2 regions of the Streptomyces deccanensis genome follow, and region 1 is predicted to be linked to the other one. Evidence: predicted binding sites of a transcription regulator. Region 1 holds the regulator's gene; the other holds the start of a gene.
What was found. Region 1 encodes HspR, which represses chaperone genes until heat shock. Its sites were predicted from a motif close to TTGAGNNNNNNNNNCTCAA; they were not measured.
Positions count from the first base shown of each region.

Region 1 (8,607 bases):
GATTCGCTGCTCGGGGACAAGGGTTACGACTCCAACCCCAACCCCAACCGCGACGAGCTGCGCAAGCGCCGGATCCTGCCGGTCATCTCCCGCAAGGGCGCCCCGAACATCAAGGGGCTGGGCAAACTCCGCTACGTCGTCGAGCAGACCTTCGCCCTGCTCCACCAGTTCAAACGCCTTGCCGTCCGCTGGGAACGCCGAACCGAACTCCACGACGTCTTCGTCTCATTGGCCTGCAGTCTCATCTGCTGGAGGTGACTGAAGAAGCACCGGTCGTGATCGTGTCACAAGCCTTTAGCTACAACTCACACCACTCACCCAGAGGGCCGGCCGCCAGCGTCTGGGTGAAGTCGTGCACCAGGTCCCACGTGCGATCGGTGTCCCAGACAAAGGCGCCCGTGAACGCGGCGAGGTCGTCCATGATCGGAACTTCGACCTCGGCCCCCGAGGGCACGGTGCCGTCTCCTACGAGCAGAGACATCCGCTCGGCGTCACTCATCAGATGGACGACCGCGTGATCACCTCGGAAGGCCAGGATCAGCACCGGGAACTCTTTGTTCGGCGACCGAACCTCGACGTACCTCTGGCCGCAGGAACGCAGGTCGTTGAAGCGGTCTGCCAGGTCCTTCACCTCTGAACGTCTCTCAACCGGATGGAACAGCCCAGATTCCGGCGACGTCGCCGCCCACATCACGCTCATCCAGCCACTCTTCCCCACATAAGCCGTCGCCCGCGATCTAGGCCCACGCTCCCACGCTCCACCACCACAGGACTACTGGGACTGGGCCGCATGACCGTGTTACGAGCTCTTAGCGTCGTCTCCATGAACCCTGACGCTGAGATCGACCACGGCGCGCCCCTGACCCCGTACCGGCAGTTGGCCGAGATTCTCCGCGCGCAGATTCAGCGCGGTGACTGGCAGCCCGGGCGGATGCTGCCGAGTGAAGCCCAGCTCGTGCAGCGGTACGGGATCGCCCGGACTACCGTGCGGCGAGGGCTCGGCCTGCTGGCCGACGAAGGCTGGGCGTACGCCGTACCTCAGCGGGGCTGGTTCGTCACCGACCCCCTGCCGCCCTCTCCTGAAACGCCCGCGTCCCCCCGCGTAGCGGACAACTCGGCGGGTCACTCCCCGAAGTCGGTGCTTATACGTCGGCGCTGATAGCGCAGTGAAACGTGAACCGGGGGCCCGAGGACGTCGCCGGGCGGGCCGGGAGTCAGTCCCGCTTCGGCCCTGTGATCGCCTCACCAATAATGACCAAGCCCTTGGCAGCGCCTTCCGGGACGACGGCCTCCGTGCCGCTAGGGACACGGCGGATGTCATCCCAGTCGGCTTCATCCGGACGAGGTTGGGTGAAAAGCGTGACAGCGCCCCCGCCAGCGTAGTCATCGATGGTGACGTGCACCGGCACAGCCTCACCTGCGAAAACGCCCTCACTTCACTCGAACTGGTGACGCAGAAACGACCTCCCCTACGCGCCCCAGCACCACCCACCCCCTTCGCGAACCACCCTCCTCCCCCGTCCCACCCACCCCGTACAACCATCCCCCCACCCCAAACGTCTGATCGTCACCGGCGTCGTCCCTCGCCGGCGACGATCGGCACCCCCTCTGAAGGACCCCATGACCTCAGCCAGACGCTCGACGACGGCCGCGGCCACCGCCGTTGTGCTCGCCTCCGCCGGCGGCCTGCTCACCGCGACCGCCACGACGGCGAACGCGGCCGTCACCTGCGCCTCCCCCGTCTTCAAGCGGCAGCTCTTCGCCAACACCACCTTCTCCGGCACCCCGAAGAAGACGGACTGCGACAGCGCGATCGACCAGAACTGGGGCACCGGCGCACCCGCCACCGGGCTGCCGAGCAACAACTTCGGCGTCCGCTGGACCCTCACCCGCGACTTCGGCTCCGGCGGCCCGTTCGCGCTCTCCGTCTCCGGACTGGACGGCATCCGCGTCTACCTCGACCCGGGCACGACCGGCGCCCGCAAGATCGACCTCTGGAAGAACGGCACCACCACCGTCTCCAAGACCGTCAACCTCACCATCCCCGCCGGCAAACACACCCTCCGCGTCGACTACGTCAACTGGACCGGCTCCGCCAAGGTCAAGTTCACCTACGCGCCCCGCACCTCCGCCGACGTCGACAAGGTCAAGCCGCTCGCCCCGGCCGCCCCGACCGTGGCGTACGACAAGACCACCGGCCAGGCCAAGCTGAGCTGGGCGAAGAACAAGGAAATGGACCTCGCCGGGTACAAGGTCTACCGGCGACTCAAGGGCGCTTCGTTCGGCAGCACACCGCTCGCGACGACCACCGCCACCTCGTTCACCGACACCGGGCTGCCGAAGTCGGGGGCGACGTACTACTACGAGGTCCGCGCCTACGACAAGGCGGGCAACGCGTCGACGGGCACGGCCCAGCAGCCGGTCACCACGGTGGACCGGATCGCGCCGACCGTCCGGGATCTGAAGGTCAGCGGTGAGTCCGCCCTCGACGGGGTGTCCCTGTGGTGGATGTCCGAGGGGGCCGAGACGACCCGGCTGCTGAGGGCCGCCGCGCCCGGCGGACCGTTCGAGGAGGTCAGGGGCCCCTGGGGCAACTCGGCGACCGATGCCACCGCCCCGTACGGGGAGACCTCGTACTACAAGGTCGCGGTGTCGGACGCGGCGGGCAACACCGCGTACTCGTCCGTGGTGTCGATCGCCCGGCCGCTCGCGGTGCCGTACCTGTGGAAGACGGAGAACCGTCCGGAGGACGGCGGTGGCGTCGATCTGCGCTGGGACGTGTCCCCGTACGCGCCCACCACGTTCCGGGTCCACCGCGAGGAGCGCCGCTTCGACGACGCCACCGGCACGTTCGACGTCGTCGACTCCCGGGTGGCGCCCTGCGAGCCGACGCTCGTCGACACCGCCTACGGCACCAAGTACAGCTACGCCTGCACCGACACCACGGTCGTGCCGAGCCCCAACGACGGGTTCTACGTGTACTGGGTGACGACCATCGACGCGCTCGGCCGGGAGTCGGGCCCCTCGCAGACCATCTCCCACGGCTACGGCGACGCCACCGCCCCGCCGCTCGTCACCGGCTTCACCGCCACCGCCACCGAGTACGGCACGGTCCTGGACTGGGACGACAGCCCCGTCACCGACCTCGCCGAGTACAACGTGTTCCGGCGCAGCACGGTGGACGACGGGACCGAGTACACGCATGTGGGCACGGTCGGAGCGGGCACCAGCCGGCTCGTCGACTCGGCGAACCTCCAGGACGGCGAGGACCACACCTACTTCGTGGACGCGGTGGACACCTCGGGCAACTCCAACTACACGTCGGCCGACACGATGGTGTCCACGACCGTCACCGAGCTCGACCTGCGGCCCACCGTGGAGACCCCCGCGGACTGGCTGGTCGACGTGAACGCCGAGGTCGCCGACGGCGGCGGCGCGGTCGACCTCACCTGGAAGCTGGACAGCTCATACCACGGGACGGACATCACCGGCTACCGGGTGTACCGGTGGAACCCGGCCACCGCCGCGTACGAGCCGCTGACCGCCGACCCGGTGACCGGCACGTCGTACACCGACACCACGGCCGCCGCCGGCACCACCCACTTCTACTGGGTGACCGCGCTCCACGCCGACGGCACCGAATCCGCTCCCGGCGACGCCTGGGCGGCCCTGGCCCCCTGAGCACTCGACCGCCCCTCACACGACCCAAGGCCCCGAAACCGTAAGGGCCGTAGGACACAAGGACACCAGTGATCCCAGCCAGACGTACGGCCGCCGGCACGGCCACCGCCGTCGTGTTCGCCACCACGGCCGGTCTGCTCACGGCGGCGGCCGCGCCCGCGTCCGCCGCCGTGACCTGCGCCTCCCCCGTCTTCAAGCGGCAGCTCTTCGCCAACACCACCTTCTCCGGCACCCCGAAGAAGACGGACTGCGACAGCACGATCGACCAGAACTGGGGCACCGGCGCACCCGCCACCGGACTCCCGAGCAACAACTTCGGCGTCCGCTGGACCCTCGCCCGCGACTTCGGCTCCGGCGGCCCCTTCACCCTCTCCGCCTCCGGCCTCGACGGCATCCGCGTCTACCTCGACCCCGGCACCACCGGCGCCCGCAAGATCGACCTCTGGAAGAACGGCACCACCACCGTCTCCAAGACCGTCAACCTCACCATCCCCGCCGGCAAACACACCCTCCGCGTCGACTACGTCAACTGGACCGGCTCCGCCAAGGTCAAGTTCACCTACACACCCCGCACCTCCGCCACCGTCGACAAGGTCGCCCCCCTGACGCCGGCGGGTCTCGCCATGGCGTACGACCAGGCGACCGGCAAGGCCAAGCTGAGCTGGGCGAAGAACAAGGAGATGGACCTCCGGGGCTACCGCGTGTACCGCCGCGCGGCGGGCGGGGCCTTCGCCGAGCCGATGACGACGACCACGGGGACGTCGTTCACGGACGCCACCCTCCCGGTCACCGGCGCGCGGTACCACTACGTGGTCCGCGCCCTCGACCAGGCCGGGAACGAGTCGCAGAGCACTGCGGAGAAGGCCGTCACCACCGTCGACCGGGTCGCGCCCGGCGTTCCCCAGGGTGTGGACATCACCGACACCTCCGAGGACGGCGGCATCCGCGTCGGCTGGACGGCGGTCACGGGAGCGTCGTCGTACCGGGTGTACCGGGCGGCGAGCGCCGACGGCACCTACACCCGGGTCGGCACCACCGACCAGCTCTCGTACCGGGACGCCTCCACCGAGCAGGGCGTCACCTACCACTACCGGGTGACCGCGGTCGACGCGGCGGGCAACGAGTCCGCGCGGTCCGCCTCCGTCGACGGGCGGCGCCGGGACGACACCCCGCCCTCCGCGGTCACGGGGCTGACCGCCACACCGACCGAGTACGGCTTCGAGCTGAACTGGGACGCCAACCCGACGCCCGACCTGGCCCGGTACGTCGTCTACGGCGGCGAACTCGTCGGCGACGAGGGCGAGCAGATGTGCTACGCGGGCGAGGTGGAGTGGTTGTCGGCCACCACGACCTCGTACGAGTACCGCACCGACCCGGACGGCGAGGAACGCTGCTTCTTCGTCGACGCCGTGGACGACGACTGGAACTCGCACTACAAGTGGACCGGCGAGGCGGAGGTCGTGACGGCGACCGAACTGAACCCCGGGAGCTGACACCGGAAACGGGCAGGGGCCCGGAGGTTCGTGCGAACCTCCGGGCCCCTGCCCGTACTTGACGAGCCGTCAGACGAACGGCTGCCGAACCGTCAGTCGGCCGACGTCTGCCGAACCGTCAGTCGGCCGATGTCTGCCGAACCGTCAGTCGGCCGATGTCTGCCGACCCTTCGGCCGCCACACCACCAGCGCACTGCTCTGCTGCACTTCCTGATACGGCACCAGGTCGCGCCGGTACGACGCGTGGACCGCCGCCTCGCGCTGGCGCATGGCCGCGGCGGCGCCGTCGAGGGCGGCCTCCATCTCGGCCACCCGGGACTGGAGCGCGGCGACCTGGTTCTCCAGTTCGATGATGCGCTTGATGCCGGCCAGATTGATGCCCTCGTCCTGCGACAACTGCTGGACGGTGCGCAGCAGTTCGATGTCACGGGCCGAGTAGCGACGGCCCCGCCCGGCGGTGCGGTCCGGGGAGACCAGTCCGAGACGGTCGTACTGGCGCAGGGTCTGCGGGTGCAGACCGGAGAGCTGGGCGGCCACCGAGATGACGTACACCGGTGTCTCTTCCGTCAGCTCATAGGGGTTTCTACGGCGGCCGTCCATCACATTCATGCTCCCTTCGCGGCCTGGAACAGCTCCGCTCGCGGGTCCTCGCCCGCGGTCGCCTCGCGATACGCCTCCAGCGCGTCACGAGCCTTCCCCGACAGGTCCTTCGGGACACTCACCTCGACCGTGATCAGCAGGTCCCCCCGGGTGCCGTCCTTGCGGAAGGCGCCCTTGCCCCGGGCCCGCATCGTACGGCCGTTGGGGGTGCCCGGAGGCAGTTTCAGGGTGACCGGCGGTCCGCCCAGGGTCGGGACCCGGACCTCTCCGCCGAGCGCCGCCTCGGGGTAGGTCACCGGGACGGTCACCGTGAGGTTGTCGTCCTTGCGGCCGAACACCGGGTGCGGGTCGACGTGCACGACGACGTACAGGTCACCCGCCGGGCCGCCCCGTTCACCGGGGGCACCCTTGCCGCGCAGCCGGATCCGCTGGCCGTCCAGGACGCCCGCCGGGATGCGGACCTGCATGGTGCGGGAGGACTTGGCGCGGCCCGAGCCCTTGCAGATGTCGCAGGGGTTCTCGGCGATCAGGCCCCGGCCCTTGCAGTCCGGGCAGGGGTCGGTCAGGGAGAAGCCGCCGCCGGAGCCCCGCGCGACCTGGCCGGTGCCGACGCACGTCGGGCACACCCGGGGCGTGCCGTTGGCGTCGCCGGTGCCGGAACAGCCCTTGCAGGGCGACTGCGAGGACATCCGCAGGGGCACGGTCGCGCCCTCGATGGCCTCGGTGAAGCTCAGCGTGACCTCGGACTCGATGTCCTGGCCGCGCCGGGGCTGCACCCGCGTGGTGCCGGAGCTGCCCCGGTTGAACAGGCCGCCGAAGACATCGCCGATGCCCCCGCCGAAGCCGCCCGCCTGCCCCCCGCCCTGGGCGCCGCCTCCGAAGAGGTCGCCCAGGTCGAAGTTGAACGAGCCGCCGGCGCCGGGTCCGGGGCGGAAGCCGCCGTTGCCGAAGAGGGCGCGGGCCTCGTCGTACTCCTTGCGCTTCTTGGGGTCACCGAGGATGTCGTTGGCCTCGGAGATCTCCTTGAAGCGCTCCTCGGCCTTGACGTTCCCCTTGTTGGCGTCCGGGTGGTACTCGCGGGCGAGCTTGCGGTACGCCTTCTTGATCTCGGCCTCGGTGGCGTCCTTGGGGACGCCGAGGACCTTGTAGTAGTCCTTCTCGATGAAGTCCTTCGTACTCATCCGCGACGTCCCTCCTTCCACCGGGTGTGCACTCCGTCGGCGTCAGCCCTCGTCCGGGCCACCGCTCTCCTTGTCGTCGGCCGCCTCGGCCTCCTCGGCCTTGGCGGTCTGCGCGCCGGGCTGCGGCTCGGCCACGGCCACCCGCGCGGGGCGGATGGTGCGCTCGCCGATGCGATACCCCGGCTGGAGAATCGCCACGCACGTCGTCTCGGTGACGTCGGGCGCGTAACTGTGCATCAGGGCCTCGTGGATCGTCGGGTCGAAGGGCTCGCCCTCCTTGCCGAACTGCATGAGTCCCATCTTCGCCGCCACGGTCTCGAGGGACTCGGCGACGGACTTGAAGCCGCCGACGAGTTCGCCGTGCTCCCGCGCGCGCCCGATGTCGTCGAGCACGGGCAGGAGTTCGGTGAGGAGGTTCGCGATGGCGATCTCCTTGACCGTGATCCGGTCGCGCTCGACCCGGCGACGGTAGTTCTGGTACTCGGCCTGGAGGCGCTGGAGGTCCGCCGTGCGCTCACCGAGCGCCGTACGCACCTGGTCCAGCTGCGCCGTCAGACCGGCAACCTGGGCCGTCGCTGCCGCGTCCCCGGCCGGGGCCGCCCCCTCCTGGGGGGCGGCCTTCGGCTCGGCGTCCTCGGAGCCGGAGGGGACATCAGGCTGCTGCGGCTGAGCCGACTGCGGCTGCTGCTCGTCGAAGCCCGGGGTCTCCTCCGTCACGCGGCACCGTCCTTCCGGTCCTCGTCGACGATCTCGGCGTCGACGACGTCATCGTCGGCCTTGGCGTCACCGGCGCCGGCGCCGGCCTCGCCGCCCGCGGCCTGCGCGGCCTGGGCGTCGGCGTAGAGGGCCTGGCCGAGCTTCTGCGAGACGGCCGCGACCTTCTCGGTGGCCGTGCGGATCTCGGCGGTGTCCTCGCCCTTGAGCGCTTCCTTCAGCTCGGCGACGGAGGCCTCGACCTCGGTCTTGATGTCACCGGGGACCTTGTCCTCGTTGTCCTTGAGGAACTTCTCGGTCTGGTAGACGAGCTGCTCGCCCTGGTTGCGGGTCTCGGCGGCCTCGCGGCGGCGGTGATCCTCCTCCGCGTACTGCTCGGCCTCCTGGCGCATCCGGTCGACCTCGTCCTTCGGCAGCGAGGAGCCGCCGGTGACGGTCATCTTCTGCTCCTTGCCCGTGCCCAGGTCCTTCGCGGTCACGTGCATGATGCCGTTGGCGTCGATGTCGAAGGAGACCTCGATCTGCGGGACGCCGCGGGGCGCCGGCGGCAGACCGGTCAGCTCGAACATCCCGAGCTTCTTGTTGTACGCCGCGATCTCGCGCTCGCCCTGGTAGACCTGGATCTGCACGGACGGCTGGTTGTCCTCGGCGGTGGTGAAGATCTCGGACCGCTTGGTCGGGATCGTCGTGTTCCGCTCGATGAGCTTGGTCATGATGCCGCCCTTGGTCTCGATACCGAGGGACAGCGGGGTGACGTCGAGGAGCAGGACGTCCTTGACCTCACCCTTCAGGACACCGGCCTGGAGGGAGGCGCCGATGGCGACGACCTCGTCCGGGTTCACACCCTTGTTGGCCTCCTTGCCACCGGTCAGCTCCTTGACCAGCTCGGCGACGGCCGGCATACGCGTCGAACCACCGACGAGAACGACGTGGTCGAT
Region 1 covers NZ_CP092431.1:5,693,779-5,702,385, reverse strand. Annotated here, with positions in the region: partial or broken gene L3078_RS25450 (IS5 family transposase) at 1-258, shown strand, start outside; gene L3078_RS25445 (hypothetical protein) at 299-700, opposite strand; gene L3078_RS25440 (GntR family transcriptional regulator) at 824-1,159, shown strand; gene L3078_RS25435 (hypothetical protein) at 1,215-1,403, opposite strand; gene L3078_RS25430 (PA14 domain-containing protein) at 1,621-3,681, shown strand; gene L3078_RS44960 (fibronectin type III domain-containing protein) at 3,750-5,174, shown strand; gene L3078_RS25420 (heat shock protein transcriptional repressor HspR) at 5,319-5,774, opposite strand; gene dnaJ (molecular chaperone DnaJ) at 5,780-6,955, opposite strand; gene grpE (nucleotide exchange factor GrpE) at 6,998-7,672, opposite strand; gene dnaK (molecular chaperone DnaK) at 7,669-8,607, opposite strand, start outside.

Region 2 (8,607 bases), 1.2 Mb from region 1:
ACCTGGGACAGGTCGTAGGGGTCGTAGTGGATCTCCCAGAGACCGCGCTTGGCCGCATGCCCGGAGTGCTGGCGCCGCAGAGGCCCCAACTCGGCGCTGTCGTAGGTGCGGTAGTTGATCCGGATGCCGTAGCCGTTGACGGCCCGCCAGGTCACCGGCAGCAGTTCCAGGTAGTCCTCACCGCGCAGGACCAGCGGCAGGTAGCCGCAGGCCGCGACCAGGGAGGTGTACTTGTCGTTCGGCGACATCGCCTTCTTCGGGCGGAACGGGTCGCGCAGAGCATCGTGCGCTCTGGCTTGCCACCCGGCCAGCAGCCACTCGTCCAGCAGGTCCTGGAGTTCGGGGACCGTCCAGACGGCCCGGTCCTCGATCCGTTCGCCGCGGCGAGAAACCTCCCGCCCGGTGTAGGCGGGAAGGTGCTGGACGAACAGCGTGTTGATCGCGGAGAACGTCGCCTCCACGATGGCCTTGTCGGTGGGCGTGCGCGGACGTGCTCTCTGCACCGAGATGCCGAGCCGGTCGCAGGCCCGTACGAAGGTGTCGGAGATGAACACCTTGCCGCCGTCGATGACGACGGTGTCCGGCACGATCACCGGTTTCGCCGCGGCCTGTTCCATCCGCGCGTCCACGTCGAGCAGCCGCAGGTGCGGCATCCGCGATGCCGCCATCCGCAGCGAGGCGGGCCAGCCGGGCCGCATGGGCTCGGGCACCAGCATCCGGGCCAGCAACAGCGAGGCGTCCACCGCCTTGGTGCCCACCGGCCGCAGTACCGCGGCGCAGATCGTCCGCGTCGCGACGTCGACCGCGATCGTCAGATCCGCGCGGGCTGTCAGCCCTGAATCGAGCACCACCATCACATCCAAGGGGGTGGAGTCGATCTGTACTTGTTCCCCGGGACGGTCCGCGAACGTCGGGGTGAACGGGCCTTCGGGTCGGTTCGCCGTCTGCCGCCGCGTGACGGCCGAACCAAAGGTGTGCCTCCCCGCGGAGAGAACGTCGATCAGCTTGTAGAAGGTCCGCTGACTCGGCAGTGGCACCACCCCTTCGCCGTGGGTGGCCTCCACCAGCTTGACCACCCGGCGGATCAGCCGCGACCGGGTCCCTGTCGAGGCGTGCGTCTCCGCTTCCAGGGCCTCTTGGACGGCCGCGACCAGCCGGGCGTCCGCCCGCCCCGTCGCCTCCCAGGTCTGCGTCGCCCGCTGGTCCACCAGCCCCCAGACCCCCTGCCGGACGTAGCGCGACCGTCGGCTCTGCACGGTTCGAACGGTCACCCCCAGCTCTCGCGCCTTCGCGGCCATCCGCTCCATCAGCGAGAAGGCAGCCGGGTCATAGCCGGGGCGCGGCGGCGTGCCCGGCACGGTGCCGGGCAGCAGCCCGGTCTCGACCTCCACCATGTGCCGTTCCCACTCGCGTGCCGCCTCCCGCACCGGCTCCGGCAGCGTTGCAAGCAACGCGGACGGCTCCACCGCGGGCAGCGGCTCCGTGCCGGTGACGGTGAAGTCCGGCGCCGCCATCAGGTGCGACGCCAGCACCACCGATTCCGCCCCCGTCGCAGACCGCAGCCGCACCGACGTGCCGGCGAGCGCCACCACCTGGTGATCCCCGTCGTCGTAGGTGACCCAGTCGCCAGGCCGCAGCACCGGCTTGCCCGGCCCGGCCGTCACCGCCGCACCCCCGCTGACACCAGCGAGAGGGCATGCAGCGGCACCGACACATCCGCCGTCAGCTCGTGCGACCACAGCAGGTGGAACAGCACGGGGAGAACCCGGATCGGATCCCCCACCGCTAGGGCCCCTTCCAGCAGCGGCTGTGGCTCGGCGAAGGCCGTCAGCAGCTCGGAGGCCACGGGCTCCAGCCGGTGCCGAGGGTGGCGGTAGCCCGCCAGCCAGCGCACATTGCGCACCACGATCACGTCCGGCGCCCCCACTAGCCGGAACTCCCACCCCAGCTGAGCGCAGGCCGTCTGCGTCGCCTCGAACTTCGCCACATCCCGCGGCTTGCGCCGATCCGCCGGACGGCAGTCGACCACCACCGCCGTGCCGCTCTCGCGGCGGGCGAAATAGTCCGGCGCATGCGAGACGCTTTTCCCCGCGTCCGAACGCCAGAACAGCCAGAACGGCTGAGACGAGATCCCCACCACCGACGGGTCGAAGTCCAGCAGCATCACATGATCGCGCTCCAGCCAGGACTCGTACCCGATGTGCCCGCCCACCGTGGACGACCACCACAGGCCCGGCAGATGCCGCTGACCCTTGTACGACTTGAACGCGCGTACCGGCACGACATCCTCGAACCGCACCGCCCAGGCATCCACCAGCGGGCGACGGAACTCAGACCCGTCCCGCTCGGCGTACGCGACCTCGAACCCCTCCGCCGGCGGCCCGGAGACCCCGCCCGGCAGTACCCCTAACGAACCTGCCACGACTCACTAACCCGAGCCCGCGACGAAAGGTCACTCTGCAAAGCGAAAGACCGGACGAAACCTGAAGCTGCAAAACGAAGAGATCCACGTCACAGGACATCGTGATCGCCCACAGCGAACGGATGCCGCCTCGGGGAACATTCGTCGGCTCATGTGCATTGAGTCGGCATAGCTCAACTTGACTGCCGAGGGAGAGATCATGGCATCGACGTCCGCACCGCTCACCCTGCCCGTGCTGCCGCTCGACGAGGAGGTCGTGCTGCCGGGGATGGTGGTGCCGCTGGACCTCAACGACACCGACGTACGCGCCGCGGTGGAGGCCGCGCAGGCGGCCGCGCGCGCCGAACCCGGGAAGCCGAAGGTGCTGCTGGTGCCGCGGATCGACGGGGCCTACGCGAGCACCGGCGTGCTCGGGACCGTCGAGCAGGTCGGACGGCTGGCGGACGGGGATCCGGGAGCGCTGATCCGCGCCATAGGGCGCGTGCGGATCGGCGCCGGGACCACCGGGCCCGGTGCCGCCCTGTGGGTCGAGGGGACCCGCGTCGACGACAGCGTGCCGGAGCCGCTGCCCGGGCAGGTCGTCGAACTCGTCAAGGAGTACAAGGCCCTTGCCACCAGCTGGCTGCGCAAGCGCGGCGCCTGGCAGGTCGTGGACCGGGTGCAGGCCATCGACGACGTCTCCGCGCTCGCCGACAACTCCGGCTACTCGCCCTTCCTCACCACCGAACAGAAGATTCAGCTCCTGGAGACCGCCGACGCCGTCGCCCGGCTGAAGCTCGCCACCCAGCTGCTGCGCGACCACCTCGCCGAGCAGGACGTGGCCGAGACCATCGCCAAGGACGTCCAGGAGGGCGTCGACAAGCAGCAGCGCGAGTTCCTGCTGCGGCGTCAGCTCGAAGCCGTCCGCAAGGAACTGCGCGAGCTCAACGGCGAGAAGGACGGCGAGGAGTCCGACGACTACCGGGCGCGCGTCGAGGCCGCCGACCTGCCGGAGGCGGTCCGGGAGGCCGCGCTCAAGGAGGTCGACAAGCTGGAGCGGTCCAGCGACCAGTCGCCCGAGGGCGGCTGGATCCGCACCTGGCTCGACACCGTCCTCGAACTGCCGTGGAACGAGCGGACCGAGGACGCGTACGACATCCAGGGCGCGAAGGGCGTCCTCGACGCCGAGCACGCCGGGCTGGAGGACGTCAAGGAACGCATCACCGAGTACCTCGCGGTGCGCAAGCGTCGGGCCGACCGGGGCCTCGGTGTCGTCGGCGGGCGGCGCGGCGGTGCCGTGCTCGCGCTCGTCGGGCCGCCCGGCGTCGGCAAGACCAGCCTCGGCGAGTCCGTCGCGCACGCCATGGGGCGCAAGTTCGTCCGGGTCGCGCTCGGCGGTGTGCGGGACGAGGCGGAGATCCGCGGGCACCGGCGTACGTACGTCGGCGCGCTCCCCGGACGGATCGTCCGCGCCATCAAGGAAGCCGGGTCCATGAACCCGGTCGTCCTGCTCGACGAGATCGACAAGGTGGGCTCCGACTTCCGGGGCGACCCGGCGGCCGCGCTGCTCGAAGTCCTCGACCCCGCGCAGAACCACACCTTCCGGGACCACTACCTGGAGGTCGAGCTGGACCTGAGCGACGTCGTCTTCCTCGCCACCGCCAACGTGCTGGAGTCGATCCCCGAGGCCCTGCTCGACCGGATGGAACTCGTCCGGCTCGACGGGTACACGGAGGACGAGAAGGTCGTCATCGCCCGGGACCACCTGCTGCCCCGCCAGCTGGAGCGGGCCGGACTCGACGCCGACGAGGTCGTCCTCGACGAGAGCGCGCTGCGCAAGCTCGCCGGTGAGTACACGCGCGAGGCGGGCGTACGGAACCTGGAGCGGTCCGTGGCGCGGCTGCTGCGCAAGGTCGCCGCCCAGCACGAACTGGGTCAGCGGGAGCTGCCGTTCACCGTCACCGACGGGGAGCTGCGCGGGCTCATCGGCCGGCCGCACCACGTGCCCGAGTCCGCCCAGGACCCGGCGGAGCGGCGTACGGCGGTGCCCGGTGTCGCCACCGGGCTCGCGGTCACCGGCGCGGGCGGCGACGTGCTGTACGTCGAGGCGTCGCTGGCCGACCCGGAGACGGGCGCGGCGGGGCTGACCCTCACCGGTCAGCTCGGTGACGTGATGAAGGAGTCCGCGCAGATCGCGCTCTCCTTCCTGCGCTCGCACGGCGCGGAGCTGGAGCTGCCCGTCGCCGACCTGAAGGACCGGGGCGTGCACATCCACTTCCCGGCGGGCGCGGTCCCCAAGGACGGCCCCAGCGCCGGCGTCACCATGACGACGGCCCTCGCCTCGCTGCTGTCCGGGCGGCTGGTCCGTACGGACGTGGCGATGACGGGTGAGGTCTCGCTGACCGGGCGGGTGCTGCCGATCGGCGGGGTGAAGCAGAAGCTGCTCGCCGCGCACCGGGCCGGTGTCACCACCGTCGTCATTCCCAAGCGGAACGAGGCGGACCTCGACGATGTGCCGGCGGAGGTGCTGGAGAAGCTGGACGTCCACGCGGTCACCGATGTCCGGCAGGTGCTGGAGCTGGCGCTGGCGCCGGCGGAGGTCGGGGTGCCCGTGGCTGCGTGAGCGTTCCACTTGGGGGCCGCGGGTGGGGGCGCGTGCGAGTGAGTGGTCGGGTGCCGGTGGGTGGGGCTTCTCGCGCAGTTCCCCGCGCCCCTGAAGGAGCCTTCGGCCCTTCGATGAAAAGCACGGGGCGCAGCCCCTGCTTTTCAGGGGCGCGGGGAACTGCGCGACCAGCCCCCACCCACCCGCACCCGACAACGCACCCGACCCGGCCCTTTTCCCCACGTGGCGGTCACCGACCGCTTCCGCCTGCGAAATACTGACCGGCGGGTACCGGAATCGGAAAGCAGGAGCGCTGACGTGCACGACGAGGGCGGAAACGGCGACGGCGGCGTCGCGGCCGGCATGGACCAGGCGTTCCTGGCGCTGGAGCGCGAGTTGACGGTCCTGTTGCGGCGCGCCCGGGCCAAGTCCGGGGAGATGGCCAGGGCCGTCCACCCCGACCTGGAGTCCGCCGCCTACGGCCTCCTCGCCCGCCTCGACGAGACCGGCCGGCTGCGTGCCACCGAACTCGCCGCCTACATCGGCGTCGGCAAGGCCACCATGTCCCGTCAGCTCCGCGCCCTGGAGCACCTCGGTCTCATCGCCCGCGAACCCGACCCCGCCGACGGGCGTGCCTGGCTCGTGCACCTCACGGAGGAGGGCCGGGCGCGTTTCCGGGCGGTCCGGGACGCCCGCCGCGTCGCCTACGTGCGGCAGCTAGCCGACTGGGACCGGGACGAGGTGGCCCAACTCGCGCGCCTGCTGCACCAGCTGAACCGGGGCGTCGAGGGCTGAGACCCGACCGGGGCCGCTCACCACTCCACGAACACCACGCTCGCGTCGTCGTGCGTCTTGGCGCGGCCCAGGAACTCCCGCTCCACATCGGTGGCTTCCAGTTCCCGCACGCGCTGCACCAGCCCCCGTGCCCCCGTCTTCCGGACGAGGGTGAGGCAGTCCGCCCAGTCGCCCTCGCGGAACGTCTCCACCCAGCGGCCCGCCCCGTCCGTCAACGCGACCAGCGAGCGGACCTCCTCGCGGGGGACCGTTCCCGTGACCGCCCGCGCGGCCACGGCGGGATCCGCGGCGGCCGTCCAGAATCCGCCCTCCTTGTTCCGCACCGTCGAGTCGACGATCGCGGCCGACGCCAAGGACTCCCGGGGCAGCAGGGAGAGACGGTCGTCGAGGACGGCCTCCACCGCGCCGTCCGGCCGCTCGAACAGCAGGGCCGAGTCCGACAACACCAGGTACTCCACGGCCGCTTGCGACCAGCGGGCGAGGGCCACTGTGGCCTGTGGGGTCCGTGGGTGAGAAAGGTCACAGGTTTGGACGTGGGCCCGGGCGGTACGGGAAATGGCCTGTGAGAGCACGTCGGGCAACGGTGAATCCCGCTCCGAAACGGACAGTTCGGTCAGGGTGCCGCCGAGGCGGGAGGTGAACCATGCGACCGAATGTCGACAGCCGTAGCCGTCGGGCGGCGGAGTCACGCCGTCGAGGACGACGAGGGCGCCGCCCTGTCCCCCCGCGGGCAGGGCCACGGACGCGAAGTCCTCGTTGGGGCGAAGGGGATCGCCGGGTTCCGAGACGAGTTCCGTGCGCATTCGGCCAGTCTGCACGAGCCCGCCACAAGATCCGTGAAAGACCGACAACGGTCGCCGTACGACCCGGACCCTCCAGACGGGCCGCCGGGTATGGCATGGAATGATCGTGAGCGGTGAAGCGCGGCGGCGAATACTGTCAAAGCACGTCGCCGACGTCCAACCGGCCCGTCACAGGGGGCATCGGCACGGGCCGGAGGAACTTGCCCGCCAACTCCCCGGGGATGTTCACTCCTTCGGGTGGCGGGACTGATGATGCGGGACCACTGCCCACCGGCACTGGGAGGGTCGGGAGCCGTACCGGGGGGACGGCCGTATTTGACGAGTTGACGGATCGTCACCCGGGCTAATGGGTACACGAGTCAGGAATGCGAGCACCGGTGCAGAAGACGCGGCCTCGGCGCGCAGGCAAGCAGGCAGCTTCGAAGGCCTCCGCGGCCTCCCCGAACCAGCAGGGGACGGCGCAGGCCCCCGCCGTCGGCACCGGGCGGAAGGCGCACGTACGCAACCGGCTCATCGTCGCCGTGGCCGTCGTGGCCGCCGCCATAGCGGGCGCCGGGGCGCCCTCGATCCTCGCCGCCTCGGAGCAACTGCACGACACCCAGCGCCTGGTCACGCTCGCCGAGCAGACCCAGGAGGCGCTCACCCTCGCGCACGCCCTCGCGGACGAGCGGGACGAGGTCACCGCGTACATCGCCGCCGGGCGCCCCAAGTCGGCCGCGCCCAGCGAGCAGCGCGGTGACCGCGTCGACACCCAGGCCGAGGAGCTGAGCGCCGACTCCGACATCTCCGCCGCTCTGCGCGAGGACATCGAGTCCATCGCCGGCGTACGGGAATCCGCGCTCTCCGGGAAGAGCACCGCTCTGGAGGCGCACACGGCGTACACCGCCGTCGTCACCGAGCTCCACGCCCTCGCCGAGGAACTGGCCGCCGAACTGCCGCCGCGCGCGGGCGGCGGCGCCTACGCGCTCGCCGAACTCGACACCGCCGTCCAGCAGGCCGCCGCCGCCCGAGGGCTGCTCGTCGCCGCGCTCAGCGTCCCGACGACCACCCAGACGGTCATCGACCCCACCACCGGGCTGCCCACCACCAGGACCGGCGCCTCGGCCGCCGACGCGAAGCAGCGCGACGCCCTCACCGCCGTCGCCCAGCAGGCCCGCGTCCGTTCCGACGCCGCCCTCGCCCACTTCCGCGAGACCGCGCCCGCCGCCGGACGCTCCTCCTACGACGCCACGGTCACCGGCCCCGAGGCCGACACCGCCGACAAGTACCTGGCCGACCTCACCGACCAGCCCACGCTCTCCGACAGCGAGGCCGGCACCAGCGCCGAGAAGGTCGGCGCGGCCCTCTCCGCCCGCGTGGACCTGATGCGGGGCGCCGAGTCCTCCCTCTACGACCGGCGCACCAAGGACCTCGCCCAGCTGCGCGACGAGGACGTCACCGCGCTGGAGATCCGCGTCGCCGTCCTCGGCGCCCTGATGCTCCTGGCCGTCGGTGTCGCCACCGGCATGGCCCGCTCCCTCACCCGCCCGCTCGCGGTGGTGCGCATCGGCTCCGCCCGGGTCGCCGGCGACCCGGCGAACGAGGAACCGGTCAAGTTCACCGGCCGCAACGACGAGTTCGCCCAGGTCGTGCGCTCGGTCAACGCGCTCCACGCGCACGCCCTCGCGCTGCACGAGCGGCTCGCGCCCCTGGAGGGCGACCGCAAGCACCTCATCGGCCAGCGCCAGACCATGGCCGACGACCGCGACCGGCTGCGTGCCGAACTCGCCGAGGCGACGGCCCATCTGACGAAGGTCCAGCACAGCGTCCACGCCACCTTCGTCAACCTCGCGCTGCGCACCCTCGGCCTCGTCGAGCGGCAGCTCGCCGTCATCGAGTCGCTGGAGGAGCGCGAGCAGGACCCCGACCGGCTCGCCACCCTCTTCAAGCTCGACCACTTCGCCACCGTCATGCGCCGCCACAGCGAGAACCTCCTCGTCCTGGCCGGCCACGAGCACGTCCAGCAC
Region 2 covers NZ_CP092431.1:6,930,230-6,938,836, forward strand. Annotated here, with positions in the region: gene L3078_RS30940 (Mu transposase C-terminal domain-containing protein) at 1-1,664, opposite strand, end outside; gene L3078_RS30945 (TnsA-like heteromeric transposase endonuclease subunit) at 1,661-2,422, opposite strand; gene lon (endopeptidase La) at 2,622-5,024, shown strand; gene L3078_RS30955 (MarR family winged helix-turn-helix transcriptional regulator) at 5,322-5,798, shown strand; gene L3078_RS30960 (protein phosphatase 2C domain-containing protein) at 5,816-6,601, opposite strand; gene L3078_RS30965 (sensor histidine kinase) at 6,967-8,607, shown strand, end outside.
Region 2: lon (endopeptidase La) is a predicted target of HspR. The motif match lies at 2,581-2,599, and genes of this name have one in related genera.